DNA from 3 places in the Rhodococcus sp. PAMC28707 genome. Region 1 is predicted to be linked to each of the others. Evidence: riboswitches for the same ligand, from Rfam matches in the RefSeq annotation. Region 1 holds a riboswitch; each other region holds the start of a gene.
What was found. Region 1 has a riboswitch for thiamine pyrophosphate ahead of E5720_RS15450 (TenA family protein). Riboswitches for the same ligand answer to the same signal wherever they lie in the genome.
Positions count from the first base shown of each region.

Region 2: it holds a riboswitch for thiamine pyrophosphate, as region 1 does, so the genes downstream of both, thiO (glycine oxidase ThiO) here and E5720_RS15450 (TenA family protein) in region 1, are expected to answer to the same signal.
Region 3: it holds a riboswitch for thiamine pyrophosphate, as region 1 does, so the genes downstream of both, E5720_RS11005 (3-oxoacyl-ACP reductase) here and E5720_RS15450 (TenA family protein) in region 1, are expected to answer to the same signal.

Region 1 covers NZ_CP039253.1:3,361,997-3,366,778, forward strand. Annotated here, with positions in the region: gene E5720_RS15440 (ABC transporter permease) at 1-152, opposite strand, end outside; gene E5720_RS15445 (ABC transporter substrate-binding protein) at 130-1,095, opposite strand; gene E5720_RS15450 (TenA family protein) at 1,140-1,880, opposite strand; TPP riboswitch at 1,874-1,973, opposite strand; gene E5720_RS21820 (hypothetical protein) at 2,225-2,878, opposite strand; gene E5720_RS15460 (carboxylesterase/lipase family protein) at 2,967-4,526, shown strand; gene E5720_RS15465 (ATP-dependent DNA ligase) at 4,580-4,782, shown strand, end outside.
Region 2 covers NZ_CP039253.1:2,894,485-2,899,266, reverse strand. Annotated here, with positions in the region: gene E5720_RS13195 (ATP-binding cassette domain-containing protein) at 1-588, opposite strand, end outside; gene E5720_RS13190 (thiazole synthase) at 672-1,373, opposite strand; gene thiS (sulfur carrier protein ThiS) at 1,417-1,632, opposite strand; gene thiO (glycine oxidase ThiO) at 1,629-2,690, opposite strand; TPP riboswitch at 2,689-2,801, opposite strand; gene thiE (thiamine phosphate synthase) at 2,827-3,519, shown strand; gene E5720_RS13170 (NUDIX domain-containing protein) at 3,572-4,411, opposite strand; gene E5720_RS13165 (hypothetical protein) at 4,479-4,782, shown strand, end outside.
Region 3 covers NZ_CP039253.1:2,446,411-2,451,192, forward strand. Annotated here, with positions in the region: gene E5720_RS11000 (alpha-amylase family glycosyl hydrolase) at 1-1,144, shown strand, start outside; TPP riboswitch at 1,257-1,346, shown strand; gene E5720_RS11005 (3-oxoacyl-ACP reductase) at 1,393-2,163, shown strand; gene E5720_RS11010 (LLM class flavin-dependent oxidoreductase) at 2,165-3,436, shown strand; gene E5720_RS11015 (DUF4185 domain-containing protein) at 3,475-4,782, shown strand, end outside.

The DNA of each region.
Region 1 (4,782 bases):
AGCTGGACGTAGACCTGCCATCCGATAACGAGCACCACGACGATGGTGACCGATGGCATGGCCCAACGGATTGCAGCCCCGATTCGCGGTCTACGCTTCGCCGGCCGTTCGACAGCGCCGAACGCCGCGCTACTGAGCGCCGAGGAAGTCATCGGTGAAGTAGGTGGACCAGTCGGGCTCGGTGTCGACGGCGGTGCCGCCTTGATCGACCAGGACACCGTTCTCGTACAGGAATCTCGAATATTCGGTCCATTTGTCGAGGTTCTGTCGCCCGACTGCCCCCGACTCGTCCAGCATGTAGCGGTCGGCGAGCATCTGCTGGCTTTCGAAGACCAATTGCTCGTCCGTGAAGGCCCCTGGATTCGCATCGATGATGTCCTGCGCGGCGCGGACCGGATCGTCTGCCGCGAGTTGGTAGCCGCGTTGAAGCGCCTGGACGAATTTCTTGGCCTCGTCGGGATGGCTTGCCAGCCAGTTCTCGTTACCGTTGACTGTGAGGGCATAGGCGTCGGGGAAGCCGTAGTCGGTGTAGTCGAAGTATTTCATCGGAGTACCGCTGTGCTCGGCCTCGATACCCTCCCACGCCAGGTAGGACACGGTGAAGTCCGCTGTGCCCGAATACACGGCCTCGTAGGCCGATGTTCCGAGCACGACGGTGTCGTACTCACCTGCGCCGCCGTCGTTTTGAATGACTTGGCGTAGTCCGGCCTTCTCTCCGGTATCACCGAAGCCTGCGTAGACTTTGCCGTCCAGGGCTTTCGGGCTCGGTATGTCTTCGCGGTCGGCTTTCACGCCGATTCCGGTGGCCCAGTGTTGCAGCGGCGCCAGTACCGAAATGATTTGAGCTCCTGCTGTTTTCGCGAATGTAGTCGAACTCTGCGTGCTGATGCCGAACTCGGCGTTGCCCGCGTCGACCAGCGTGTCCGGGGATGTGCTGTTGTAAGGCAGTATTTCGACGTCGAGTCCGGCGTCGGCGAAGTACCCCTCCTGTATAGCAACGTACAGCCCGGTGTGGTTGGTGTTAGGCGTCCAGTCGAGCGCGAAGCGGATGGTGTCGGAGTCAGTGGATTGTGCACACGAAGTCAGTGAAGTAATGGTGGCGACGGCAACTGCGATGGCGCCGATCCTTCGGAAGAGTGTCACAGTGCTACCTCCAACGCAGCAATCCCGGAAGAGGGAAGTGGCCACGGTGTCGGGTGAAGTGCACTGTCCCAGAACATCGATTCGTACCGCGTCGCGATGACGAACGAGTCGATCATGGCACTTCGTTGAGCATCGGTAGCGAGCCGAGCGGCGTCGTCCACCAGTAGGCGCGCGCAATCGACGGCATCACGGAACTCATCGGAGTTGTACGCCGAAACCCATTGTGCGTAGGGATGATTCGGATCATGGTGGAGAACCCGTTTGGCCGATGTCGAAAGGCGAACGGCCACGTCGGCATAGATCCAGAAGCATGGCAGGATCGCCGCCGCCGCAACGGGATAAGGCTCGGTGGCGGCGGTTGCTACCAAGTACGAGACGTACCCGAGGCAGGTGGGTGAATGCGTGGCCTGCGCGTTCGCCGTGGGGAGCGCGTCACCGGAGAGCAGTGACTCGTGAAGCGTTGCCTCCTCGACTGCGCTCGCCGCGGAGGTGGCCCAAAAGGCGGCAGTCGCCGTGTCCGGCGCTTTCGATGCCAGAATGGCCAGCGCCTTCGCGTATCCCGCCAGATACAGCCGATCCTGTTCGAGATACGTCCGGAACGCGTCGAGCGGTAGCTTGCCCTCGCCCAGCAGCGTCAGAAATTCGAGTTGGTCGATCGAGTGACGCAACGAAGTCGTTGCGGTCCACATCAGATCCGTGTGACGGACAGAGTCCATCGAGTTTACAGGCGCAGTCATCGCCTTGACATCCCTTCGTCAGCATTACCTGCATCAGGTTCGACGGGTGTGATCTCAGCATCCGCATGTACGGACGCACCCCGTGTCAGAACATCGCCGACCCTAGCACCCTTGGCCGGTGACGCAGTGTGAGCGGGCCGTAGACCTCTCCGCGCGCAACCGTGTCGACTACGACCGAACGGTGAGGTGGTGGCGCAGAATCGGTTGCTCTGTAGCTCGACTTCCCGAACGTGACCGGATCCTCGATGCCAGGTGGTGGCCCGCAGCATTTCGTTTACCCAGGATTCATACCCGGTATCTGATGTGAGGTCGCGCGCCGGCGAAACGCTCGTTGGAAATTGCGTCTACTTCAGCTCGAATACCTTGTCCGACACCGTGAAACCATGGCCGACCTGATCCAGGCAGGTGACCCCGGACGACTCCTCGACTCGGCATTCGAGCCCATTGGAACGTCCACTTCCGGGTATGGCGAGGGTGAGCCCGTACGGCAGTTGTTTCGCAGGCCCGTCGAACCGATGAAAGCGCGGATCGCCCGAGCTGAGAAACCTGGCTGGGGATCCGGCAGTGATCTCGACGGTGTTGGGAGCCACCGAGGACTCTGGAGCACCACTTCCCGCCACCCGCGGCACCGAGCGAGGAAACTCGCCATGACACCCAGCGATCGAGGTCTCGGTGACGACGATCGCGCATTCGAACTTGCCACTCGGGCTGGTGAAGTAGAAGAACCCGGCAGTGCTCTCGTACTGGGACGGGTCGGCGGTCGGCGGGGGACTGCTCGTTGTCGATTTGGCGGGGGTCGTCGACGCGGTTGTGGTTGGGGCAGCCGAGGTCATCGGCGACGGGGGAGTAGCGGGCGTCGTGCGGACCACCGACGGTGGGTCGGTGTCGACCGTGGCAAGCGGCGCCGTCGCGCTGCCGTCGACATCGGACCCGCATCCGGCAAGAACCAGGAAGGACGCGGCAGCAACGGCTGCGCCGTATGCGCGTAGTCGGTTCATCTCGCCAGCTTAAAGCGGACGGATCGATCTCAGGAATTGGTACCTTGACCAGGATCGGATGGGTATACGTCGGATACGGAGGAATGCCTTGACCGAAGTCGAGCAAGCCGGCATTTGGACATGTCAGGTACACACTCCGGACGGCGATGTGATCGGGTACCGCGACGGCACACACTTCGTCTGGAAGGGAATCCCATACGCGGCTGCGACCGACGGCAAACATCGCTTCAGGTCGCCGCGGCCCGTGGAACCGTGGGCAGGAGCCCGGGATTGTCGAAATTTCGGTGATGTCGCACCCCAAGGCAAAGATAATCCGGTGCCGATCGATCCGGCGATCCCGATGTCGGAGGACTGTCTGTCGGTGAATGTCTGGGCCCCCGAGCCCGACGGTCGACCTCGGCCGGTGATGGTGTGGATTCACGGCGGTGCCTACTCGCTCGGTTCCTCTGCACAGAGCGTCTACGACGGCAGGAGGCTCGCCGAACTCGGTGACCTGGTGCTCGTCACCGTCAACTATCGCGTCGGTGCTTTCGGATTCCTCGACTTGTCGTCGTTCTCCACAGCGGAGACGGTCTTCGAGACGAATCTCGGCTTGCGTGATCAGATCGCGGCACTCGAATGGGTGCAGCGTTGCGTGGAATCGTTCGGTGGTGATCCGTCGAACGTGACCGTGTTCGGCGAGTCCTCGGGTGGCGCGTCGGTCACGACACTGATGACCTCGCCGAAGGCCGAGGGACTGTTTCACCGCGCTATCGTGCAAAGTGCGCCCGCGACGTCGGTGTACGGACCGGAACGCGCGGCGGCCGTGGCCACGAGATTCCTCGAACTCGTGGATATCACTCCGGATCGAATCGGGGAGTTGAAAACCGTCGACTTCATGCGTCTCGTCGAGGCGGGCGACACCCTGTGTTACGAGGTCCCGACGCGGGTGCCGGGCACATTGGGGCTCGCGCCGGTGGTCGACGGAGATATCGTCCCGCGGTATCCCGTTGCAGCGTTCCAAAAGGGATACTCGCACCGCATCCCGTTGATCATCGGAACGAATCACGATGAGGCATCGATCTTCCGATTGATGAAGTCACCGTTGATGCCGGTCACGTCGGACACCGTCACGGAGATGTTTCGTGCGATCGCGAACGATCACTCGGATCTGCCGGCGTTCCGTATCGCAGAAATCATGTCGGCTTATCCGGATCGTTCGAAATCGGCTGGTGCACTAGCGATGTCGAGGGATGCCGGATTCCGAATGCCGACCATGTGGATCGCGGACGCGCACAGTCGATACGCGCCGGTCTGGATGTATCGATTCGATCATGCGACACCGATGCTGAAGGCTGCTCGTATAGGTGCGGGACACGCGACCGAGTTGCCTTATGTCTTCGGCAATTTCGGAACGTTGAACAGAGATCCGACATTCTGGCTCGGTGGCCGCAAGGCAGCGACGGCAGTATCGCTGCGTGTGATGAAGAGATGGGTCGCCTTTGCCCAGCACGGAGTCCCAGCCACCCTCGACGGTGCGAAGCATTGGGCGCCGTACGTCGAGCCGACCCGTTCCACACTTGTCATCGACGCCCAGGATTCTGTTGTCGAAGACCCGGACGCCGCTCTACGCGCGGCATGGGGAGATCAAGTACTCGGTTTCACCTGACGATGCCCGGGGTCGGTGGATTGAGGTGGTCCACTTCTGGATACCTACTTCTGGTGCTGTTCATCCGAATCGTCGAGACCTCGTTGGCCGTGGGTGCCACTCGCTCCCGTAAGGCCAAGACCGAGGCACTGAGGCTGTTGCTCACCGAAGTCGATCCATCGGAGATCGCCACCGTCGTGGCGTGGCTGTCCGGTGAATTGCCGCAGGGCCGAATCGGCGTGGGCTGGCGGACCTTGGCCGATATCGAAGGTGACCC
Region 2 (4,782 bases), 470 kb from region 1:
ATTCTCTGCTGTCTGAGCCATTTCGGACAGCAGGTGACTCGAAACGAGGACCGTTCGGCCTTCGGCGGCGAGACGCTGCATGAATTTGCGAATCCAGACGATGCCTTCGGGGTCGAGACCGTTGACCGGCTCGTCGAAAAGAAGGACTTTCGGATCACCCAGAAGCGCACCGGCAAGACCGAGTCGCTGTGACATACCAAGTGAAAACCCGCCCGCATTCTTCTTCGCGACGTCGGTGAGGCCGACGAGCCGAAGCACCTCGTCCACTCGAGACTTCGCGATATCGTTGGACGCGGCCATCCACTCGAGATGTGCCCGCGCAGACCGGTTGGGATGCACCCACTTCGCATCCAGCAGCGCACCGACCGTCCGGAGCGGCTGCTTGATCTTGTTGTAGGGCTTGCCCTCGATCAGCGCCACCCCACTGGTGGGGCGGTCCAATCCGAGGATCATGCGCATGGTCGTCGACTTGCCCGCACCGTTTGGTCCGAGGAAGCCCGTGACGATGCCCGGCTTCACCGTGAAGGTCAGGTCTTCGACCGCCGTGGTGTTTCCGAACTGTTTGGTCAGTCCTTTGACTTCGATCATGGGACTCACTGTCCACTACCGAACCACCCCGGCGCATCACCCCTGAGTCGCGACCGAGGGTCATCCTTTGGGATGACGTGCAACTACATCGGTGAACTCGCCTGAGCCCAGAAACGTTTCGGTATCCGGCCGGCCCGACGGGCCTGGTAACCGGCCACGACGGCATGCTTCATCGCCGACGCCATGAGCGCAGGGTCTTGTGCCCTGGTGACCGCGGTTGCCAGCAGGACGGCATCGCAGCCGAGTTCCATCGCCAGCGCCGCGTCGCTTGCCGTGCCGATGCCCGCATCGAGGATGACGGGCACGGTCGCGGCGTCGACGATCATCTCGATGTTGTGTGGGTTCGAGATGCCGAGGCCGGTTCCGATGGGCGCGCCGAGCGGCATGACGGCGACGCAGCCGATGTCTTCGAGTCGCTTGGCCAGGACAGGGTCGTCCGTGGTGTAGGGCAGCACGTTGAATCCGTCGTCGACCAGTTGTTCTGCGGCCTTGACCAATTCGATGGCGTCGGGCAGCAGGGTTCGCTCGTCGGCGATGACCTCGAGTTTCACCCAGTCGGTCTCGAGCGCCTCACGTCCGAGTTGCGCGGTCAGTACTGCCTCCGCGGCACCGCGACATCCGGCCGTGTTCGGCAGTGGCGCGATGTTCAGCCTGCGCAACAGGTCGAGGACACCGGTGCCACCCGCGGCGTCGACGCGACGCATTGCCACGGTGGTCAATTCGGTACCGGAGGCCACGAGGGCTTCTTCGAGAACCGTGAGATTCGCCGCTCCACCGGTGCCCATGACCAGGCGCGAGTCGAACGTCCTGTCCGCGATCTTCAGCGAATCAACCACCCTGCACCGCCGTCAGCACGTCGACGGTCCAGCCTTTGCCCACCATCGTCGAATCCCAACGGCTCTTCGGGAGCACCATGCCGTCGACGGCGACGGCGATTCCCTTCGGTGGCATCGAAAGATGTTCGAGCAGTTGACGCATCGTCATCTCTTCGGTCAGGAGGTGGTCCTCGCCGTTGACGGTGACACCTATTGCCAGAGCAGTCATGGTTTCCTATCTGTGGTGAATCGGGCCGGGTCTGCGGCCTTCGCTTCGATGAGTGCGTCGTCTTCCAGTAGTGCAGCGACGGCGTCTGCGGTGATGGGCGTCAACAGGATTCCATTGCGGCCGTGGCCCGAGGCGACGATGACGCGGTCGGAGATCTTGCCGATGAGTGGCAACCCATCGGGGCTCATCGGGCGCAGGCCTGCCGCACATTCGTGAAGTTCGTATTCGCCGAGGCCCGGCAGCAACCGCTCTGCGTCGGCGATGAGGTCACGGACGCCTGCGACGGTGACCTGGGTGTCCTGACCCGATTCGTATTGTGTGGCCCCGAGAACCAATCCGTCTCCGCGCGGTACCAGGTAGATCGCGCGTCCGTGGACGCTGCCGCGGATCGTTCGGGTCGGCGCAGGTGTGGCACTGGGTCTGCGTCGTAGACGCAGTATTTCGCCTTTGACGGCCCGGACCGGTACATCGGTGAGTAGCGCGGAGGTTTGGGCGCCTGCTGCCAACACGATGCGGTCGGTCGTCAGTGCGTCGAGATCGGTGACGGTGTCGGTGGAGAATTCGACGCCGCCGCTCATCGCTGCGGTCTGCAGTGCCTCGAGCAGCATGCGGTTGTCGACGGCCAGTTCGGTGGGTGCCAGCAGGCCGAGACGAATGTTCGGTGCGAGGGAAGGTTCGAGCTCTCGGATCTGGGCCCGACCGAGGATCTCGAGCTCGTGCCCCTGCTTCCCGACCCAATCGGCAATGGTTCGCAGGTCCGTCGCGTCGGCTGCATCGAGGGCGACTGTCAGTGATCCGGTAGCGGAGAACACCGACGGGCCAGGAAGTGCTCGTGCGAATTCGGGCCACCTGGCGAGGGAATGCGCGCCGAGCTCGAGCAGTTCGTGTTCGCCCGGCCATCCCTCGGACAGCGGCGCGAGCATTCCCCCTGCCACCCATGATGCGCCGGTGCCGACCGACGGGTCGTGGAGCCGCACGGACCAGCCCTCGCGCGCAGATCGTGCGGCCACTGCCAAGCCGATCACTCCGCCACCGACCACGGAAAGGCTCTTGGGCACTTCTCACCACCTCACTCCCTGCGCCGGCATGATCCGGTTCAGGTATTGACGGTAAGGACTGGCGTGTCCACTCTCAGCCCCACGTACCTCGGGACTCCCGTGTATCGACTCTCGCCAACAGACTACCGTTGCCGGTGTGCAAAGCGATCGGATCATCCGCAACCCGGAAGCGCGTGAGCGTTTGACATCAGCTCGGCTTTATCTGTGCACCGATGCTCGACGCGAGCACGGCGATCTCGCTCAGTTCGCCGAGGCCGCACTGTCCGGTGGCGTCGACGTCATTCAACTTCGCGACAAGAACTCCGAAGGCGAGCGCACGTTCGGCCCGCTCGAAGCCAAAGACGAGCTGGCTGCGCTGGCAATTCTGTCGGCCGCCACCACACGCCACGGTGCGCTCCTCGCAGTCAACGACCGCGCCGACCTTGCCCTCGCATCGGGCGCCGACGTGCTGCATCTCGGCCAGGGCGATCTACCGGTTCACTATGCGCGCCAGATCCTCGGCCCCGACGTCGTCATCGGGCGGTCGACACAGAATCGCAGCCAGGCCGCTCTCGCTGCCATCGAGGACGGCGTCGACTATTTCGCTACCGGGCCGATCTGGGCCACACCGACCAAACCGGACCGGAAAGCAGCCGGTCTGGACCTGTTGCGCAGCACCGCGGAATCCGCTCCGACGCGGCCGTGGTTCGCCATCGGAGGGATCGACGCCGAGAACGTAAACGAAGTTCTTGCCGCGGGCGCGGATCGCATCGTCGTCGTAAGGGCCATCACCAAAGCTCGGGATCCACAGGCAGCTGCACGGGAGCTCAAGCTCGCGTTGCAGGGCTGACCTCGCGTTGCAGGGCTGACCTCGCGTTGCAGGGCTGACAGAATCCGTCTGGTCAGCCGAGCCAGCCCAGCACGATCGACGGCGAGAGCACCTGCACCGACGTCGGGAGCCGTTGCTGCAGTCCGCGGTCAGCGGTGACCAAAGCAGTGAGTGTCGTCGACGCCGCTGCCTGTGATGCGAGTTCGTCGTCCCCACTGCCGGCGGCGTGGATGACGGGGACTCTGATGTCCTCGAACTGTGCTGCTCGTGCTTCACCTTCGAGGACTGCCTCGATCCGGGTGAGCCAACCGAAGCCGACACCCGGCAGCTCGACGGTTCGCGGAAGGGTGCCCGCCAGTGAGCTCAGCAACTTGCCGGTTGCGCCGCTGCGATCGCGCCACCAACCGTCGGGCCTCGAGCCGAGTACGTTCGCGGTGTCCAGCAGAACTCGCAGCGGGCTGATGCGCAGGGAGGCCCAACTGGCGGCGAATCCCGGGTGCAGTGGAAGTTGATCGACCATGTCCTCCGGAACCCACCGAAGTTCGGTGCTCTCACCGTTCATCGTGGTGTCGAGTTGGGTGGCCGCGTCGGCGACGACAGTCGTGTAGGACCATCCGCTCGCCATCCGCGCCGTCTCGACTTCCCCGCGCACGAAGACGTTCTCGGCACCGATTCCAGCTTCCTCGTCCGCTTCACGAACAGCGGCGTGCACGTTCGTTTCGTGCGAGTCCTTTGCGCCCCCCGGCAACGCCCACGTCCCACCTTGATGGCTCCACAGCGCCCGGTGCTGCAGGAGGACCGTCGGCTCACCGTGCGGCGAGGGCGCCCGCAGTAATAGCCCAGCCGCGCCGTGCTTGCCCCAGTGCCGCGTGCCGTTCTCACCAACAACCCACCCGTCACCGTCGCCACGCATACCGACACCCTAGGTCAACCTTCCGGTAGGCGTACGGACGGTCGCTCCGGCTTATATGCTCGGTACTGTGATTGTGGTCGGCACTACGCCCTCGGCTGCCGTACCTCCTACGACGGCTGCCGTGACGTCGGAGGCCGATTCTCGACGCGAACTGCAGCGTCTGATTCGGTCCACGCCGGCGCGCATGATCGCTCTGGGACTGATACTCATCATCGCTTTCGTAGTCACCGGCACCGTTACCGCCATCTCGGTATCCGAGCGAGCCCGGACGCTCGACACGCTTCTCGTTCGGACCGAGCCACTCGCCAACTCGGCGCAGAACCTCTACGGCGCACTGTCCGTTGCCGACGCGGCTGCCTCGACTGCATTCA
Region 3 (4,782 bases), 920 kb from region 1:
GGCCTCGGGAATCGCCCTCGGCCCGATCTTCGCCTCCGCAAGCCATGGATACGACACCATCGATCACCTTCGCATCGATTCGCGGCTCGGCACCGAATCCGACTTCGACGACATGATCCACCAAGCTCATTCGCGTGGGCTGCGGGTCATGCTCGATGGCGTATTCAACCATGTGGCACAAGCATTTCCGCGGTTCGTACAGGCGCTCGAAGCAGGACCGGATTCGCCGGAGTCCGAGTGGTTCCATCTCGACTGGTCCGGGGCGAGACCGACTCATCGCAATTTCGAGGGCCACGATGAACTGGTGACGCTCAACCATGACAGCGCCGCGGTCGAGCAGTATGTCGTCGATGTCATGTCGCACTGGCTCGAACGGGGTGCAGACGGGTGGCGTCTCGACGCGGCATACGCTGTGCCGCCGCGGTTCTGGGCGGCGGTCATTCCGAAGGTTCGGCAAAAGTTCCCCGACGCCTACTTCCTCGGTGAGGTCATCCACGGTGATTATGCAGCCATCGTGAAGGCGAGCTCACTGGATTCGGTGACTCAGTACGAGCTGTGGAAAGCGTCGTGGAGTGCAATCTCGGAAAGGAACTTTTTCGAGTTGTCGCACGCGCTCGGGCGTCACAACGAGTGGCTCGAGACGTTCGTTCCGGCTACGTTCGTCGGTAATCACGACGTGGCCCGCATCGCCAGCACCATCACCGACGAACGCCATCTCGAGCATGCGCTCGTGGTCCTGTTCACGGTCGGGGGCATGCCGATGATCTACTACGGCGACGAACAGGGCTTCCGTGGCGCGAAAGAGGAACGTGTCGGTGGCGATGACGAGGTACGGCCGGAATTTCCTAGCAGCAGAGAGGAACTCGCCCCGTACGGTTGGCCGACCTTCCGTCTGCATCAGCAGCTGATCGGGCTTCGCCGCAGGCATCCCTGGCTCGTCGAGGCGCGCACCGAGACGGTGGAGCTGTCCAATACCGCGATGTTGTACCGCGTCCACTCGGGTGACGAGCAGTTGCACGTGGCGTTGAACCTCGGCGACGAGGAAGTGACGTACCGCGTGGCCGGTGAGATATTGTCCGGCGACGCACAAGTGGGCGGCGGATCCACCAGGGTTCCACCCCACGGCTGGGTGGTGCTGCGCTAGGCGCAGGGCGTCAATAAGGGTCCGGACGTGTACAAACCCGACTTGTCCGGTATCTATACGGCTTTCTATGATCGATCCTAGATAGACGGATATTCGACAAGAGGTTACAGTCCTCTTCGACACGGGGTGCCTAACGGCTGAGAACACACCCGTCGAACCTGATCTGGTCAACACCAGCGTAGGGATGTCTGCACGTGTGATACGTGCATGCTCTGCGCGGTGTGGGCCGGAAGAGCGAAAGGCCTGACATGAACATCCAGTCGAAAAAGTTGGACGAGCAGACAGTAGTCGTCACCGGAGCGGGCAGAGGTCTGGGCACCGCGGTGGCCAGGGCATTCGCGCGAGAAGGCGCTCGCGTCGTGGTGAACTACCGCAACAGTCGAGTCTCGGCGGAGGCGCTGGCGTCAGAGATCGGCGGGATAGCGATCCAAGCAGACATCACCGACGCCGAGCAGGTGGACGCGTTGTTCACCGAAGCCGAAGCGCACTTCGGTTCCTCCGTGACGACGGTGGTCAACAACGCGTTGGCCGACTTCTCGTTCAACGGGGACGCGCGCAGCAAGGCCGACTCGATCACATGGGACGAGTTCGACGCGCAGTTCCGTGGCACTGTGCGTGGTGCGCTGACGACTACGCAGCGAGCGCTGAAGGGGATGCGCGCAGCAGGATTCGGCCGAATCATCAACGTGGGCACCAATCTTTTCCAGAACCCAGTGGTGCCGTACCACGACTACACGGCATCGAAGGCTGCGCTGTTGTCTCTGACTCGAACTCTCGCAGCGGATCTCGGCGGCGACGGTATCACTGTGAACATGGTGTCGGGTGGCCTACTGCGGACCACCGACGCCAGTGCCGCTACACCAGAGGAAGTATTCGACCTCATCGCGGCGTCGACGCCGTTGCAGCGAGTGGTGACACCAGAGGAGTTCGCAGATGCCCTGTTGTTCTTCGCGTCTCCGTGGTCGAGGTCGGTGACCGGACAGAATTTGGTTGTGGACGGCGGCTTGGTCAAGGACTGACATGCTGCACCTCAACGCATTTCTCTACGGCTGTGGGCATCACAGTGCAGCGTGGCGTCACCCGAATTCGAGGGTCGAGGACCTCGGCGATATCAGCTACTACCAAGAACTCGCGCAGACCGCGGAGCGGGGCAAGTTCGACGCCGTGTTCTTCGCGGACGGACACTCCGTTCGTGATCCGGCCGGCGCGGGCACCTGGTTTCTCGAACCGATCACAGCCCTGACGGCGATGGCCGGAACGACCACCCATATCGGCCTGGTCACCACCATATCCACGACGTTCTACACACCGTTTCACGCTGCGCGGTTGCTCGCCTCGCTCGATCACATCAGTGGTGGCCGCGCAGGATGGAACGTCGTGACCTCGATGTTCGACGCCGAGGCGCGCAATCATGGATTCGAGGACATTCCGGCACGGGTCGAAAGGTACGAACGCGCAGAGGAATTCGTCGAGGTTGCCCTCGCGCTATGGGACAGCTGGGAACGGGACGCGCTGGTACTGGATCGCGAGGGAATGTATGCGGATCCGGCGAAGGTGCATCCCATCGATCACGTCGGCAAGCACTTTCGGGTGGACGGCCCGTTGACGGTCCCGCGGTCTCCGCAGGGACGGCCGGTGCTGTTCCAGGCGGGCGCGTCGGGACCTGGCCGTGATCTCGCGGCCCGCTACGCGGAGGCGATCTACGCCGTCGCCTACGATGCCGAGGCCGGCGCCGCCTATTATTCAGATGTCAAGCGCCGCATAGATGCTGCCGGACGAAACAGCTCGACCGTTGGGATCATGCCGGGTCTGGTGACGTACGTCGGGTCGACGATGAGCGAGGCCCGTGCGAAGAAGGCCGAGCTCGATGCACTGCTTCCCGTCGAGCAGTCGTTGCGCACACTGGGGATGTTCGTGGAGCAGGATTGCAGCGATTGGGAGCTCGACGCACCGGTTCCTGCTCTTCCGCCGATCGAGGAGTTCACCGGGCCGCACGGTCGATACGAGACGATCCTGCGGATAATCGCCAAAGATGACCCGACTGTCCGTCAGCTTCTCGGGACACTCGCAGCGGGTGGAGGGCACGCCACGATGATCGGGACGCCGGAATCGATCGCCGACGAGATCTCGGAGTGGGTGCGAAGAGGAGCTGCCGACGGCTTCAATCTGATGCCACCGCTGTACCCGGACAGTCTCGACGACTTCGTCGACGAAGTCGTGCCAATTCTTCAGTCACGTGATCTCTTTCGTAAGGAATACTCTTCGCGCTCATTGCGCGAGAATCTGGCATGATGCGCTGGCACGGGTGGTGCATCCGCAGAAGGGGAAGTATGTCGAAGCGAATGGCCGTCGTGAGTGCCGCTGTTGTTCTCGGGTCCGTGATGATCGTGTACGGGGACAGCGTCCCGGCTGCCGCCGAACCCCTCGTCCCTCCCGGCGCGTGCGCGGCCGATCTGACGAACGAGACAGGGTCGCTGGTCCCGGAAGATCTCTCGATTCCGATCCCTTTTCCGCAACTCGCACCTGTGCCGTATCCAGCACCGACGACGGCCCCGACACGTATCGACCCGGAACCGTTGCCGGCGGACCCTTGCTTGGATCCGTGCCCGAACCTGACCGATGACACCCGCGAGCCCACCACGCTCTCGAGCGAATTGAACATTCCGCGAATCGGATTCGAGTTCAAGCCTTTCACCATTCCGATCCCGATTCCCGGACCCGAAGTGCAGCTCCCGCCTCCGCCCGATCCGGCGTCACCTCCCGTCGAACCGGCGGTCAGAACTTCTGCACCTCCAATGCCGCAGATCGGAAACGTCACCCGTGTTGCCAAACAGACAGGGGCGGGGTCGATCAATCGCACCGACAAACGGTGGCAGGTCTACGGGACGGACCTGGGCATTATGTGGGAGAGCGCTCCCGGGCAGATAGCGACGGCGTTCGGCGATACCGTCGGCAAAGGCTTCCATCCCCCTGGAGGTCAGGGACCGGATTGGCGCAGCAATGTGCTCGCGTTCAGCACCGATACCGATCTGTCCGACGGGGTCACCTACGACAGTATGGTGCAGGACAGTCGTTGTCACGCAGCCGAACTCCTCAGCAGTCGCAAGCTCGACAACGTCGAGATCACCACGATTCCTACCTCCGGCTTCGCGATCGGCGATCGCCAATACATGAGCTACATGTCCATCAGGACGTGGAACAGCATCCCGGGAACCTGGTGGACCAACTATGGGGGGATCGCATACTCGGACGACGGCGGCTCCACCTGGACGAAGGATCCGTATGCACAGTGGGACAACATCTTCGGCGTCAGTAAGTTTCAGGTGACGTCGATGGTCCCGCAGGGTGACTACGTGTACATGTTCGGCACCCCGAACACCAGGCTCGGTGACGTCGGCGTCGCACGCGTCCCGAAGGATCAGGTGCTGAACAAGTCCGCGTATCAGTATTGGAGCGAAGGTAACTGGACACCGGTCGGAGGGTATACCGCAGCGTCGACGATCGTGGCGGCCCCGGCAGCGGAACTCTCGGTGCGGTACGACGATTCACGCCAGAGATGGCAGATGACCTACCTCGACACCGCGAAAACGGCTATCACGCTGCGGGAGTCCGACTCTCCGCAAGGAGCGTGGTCCGAC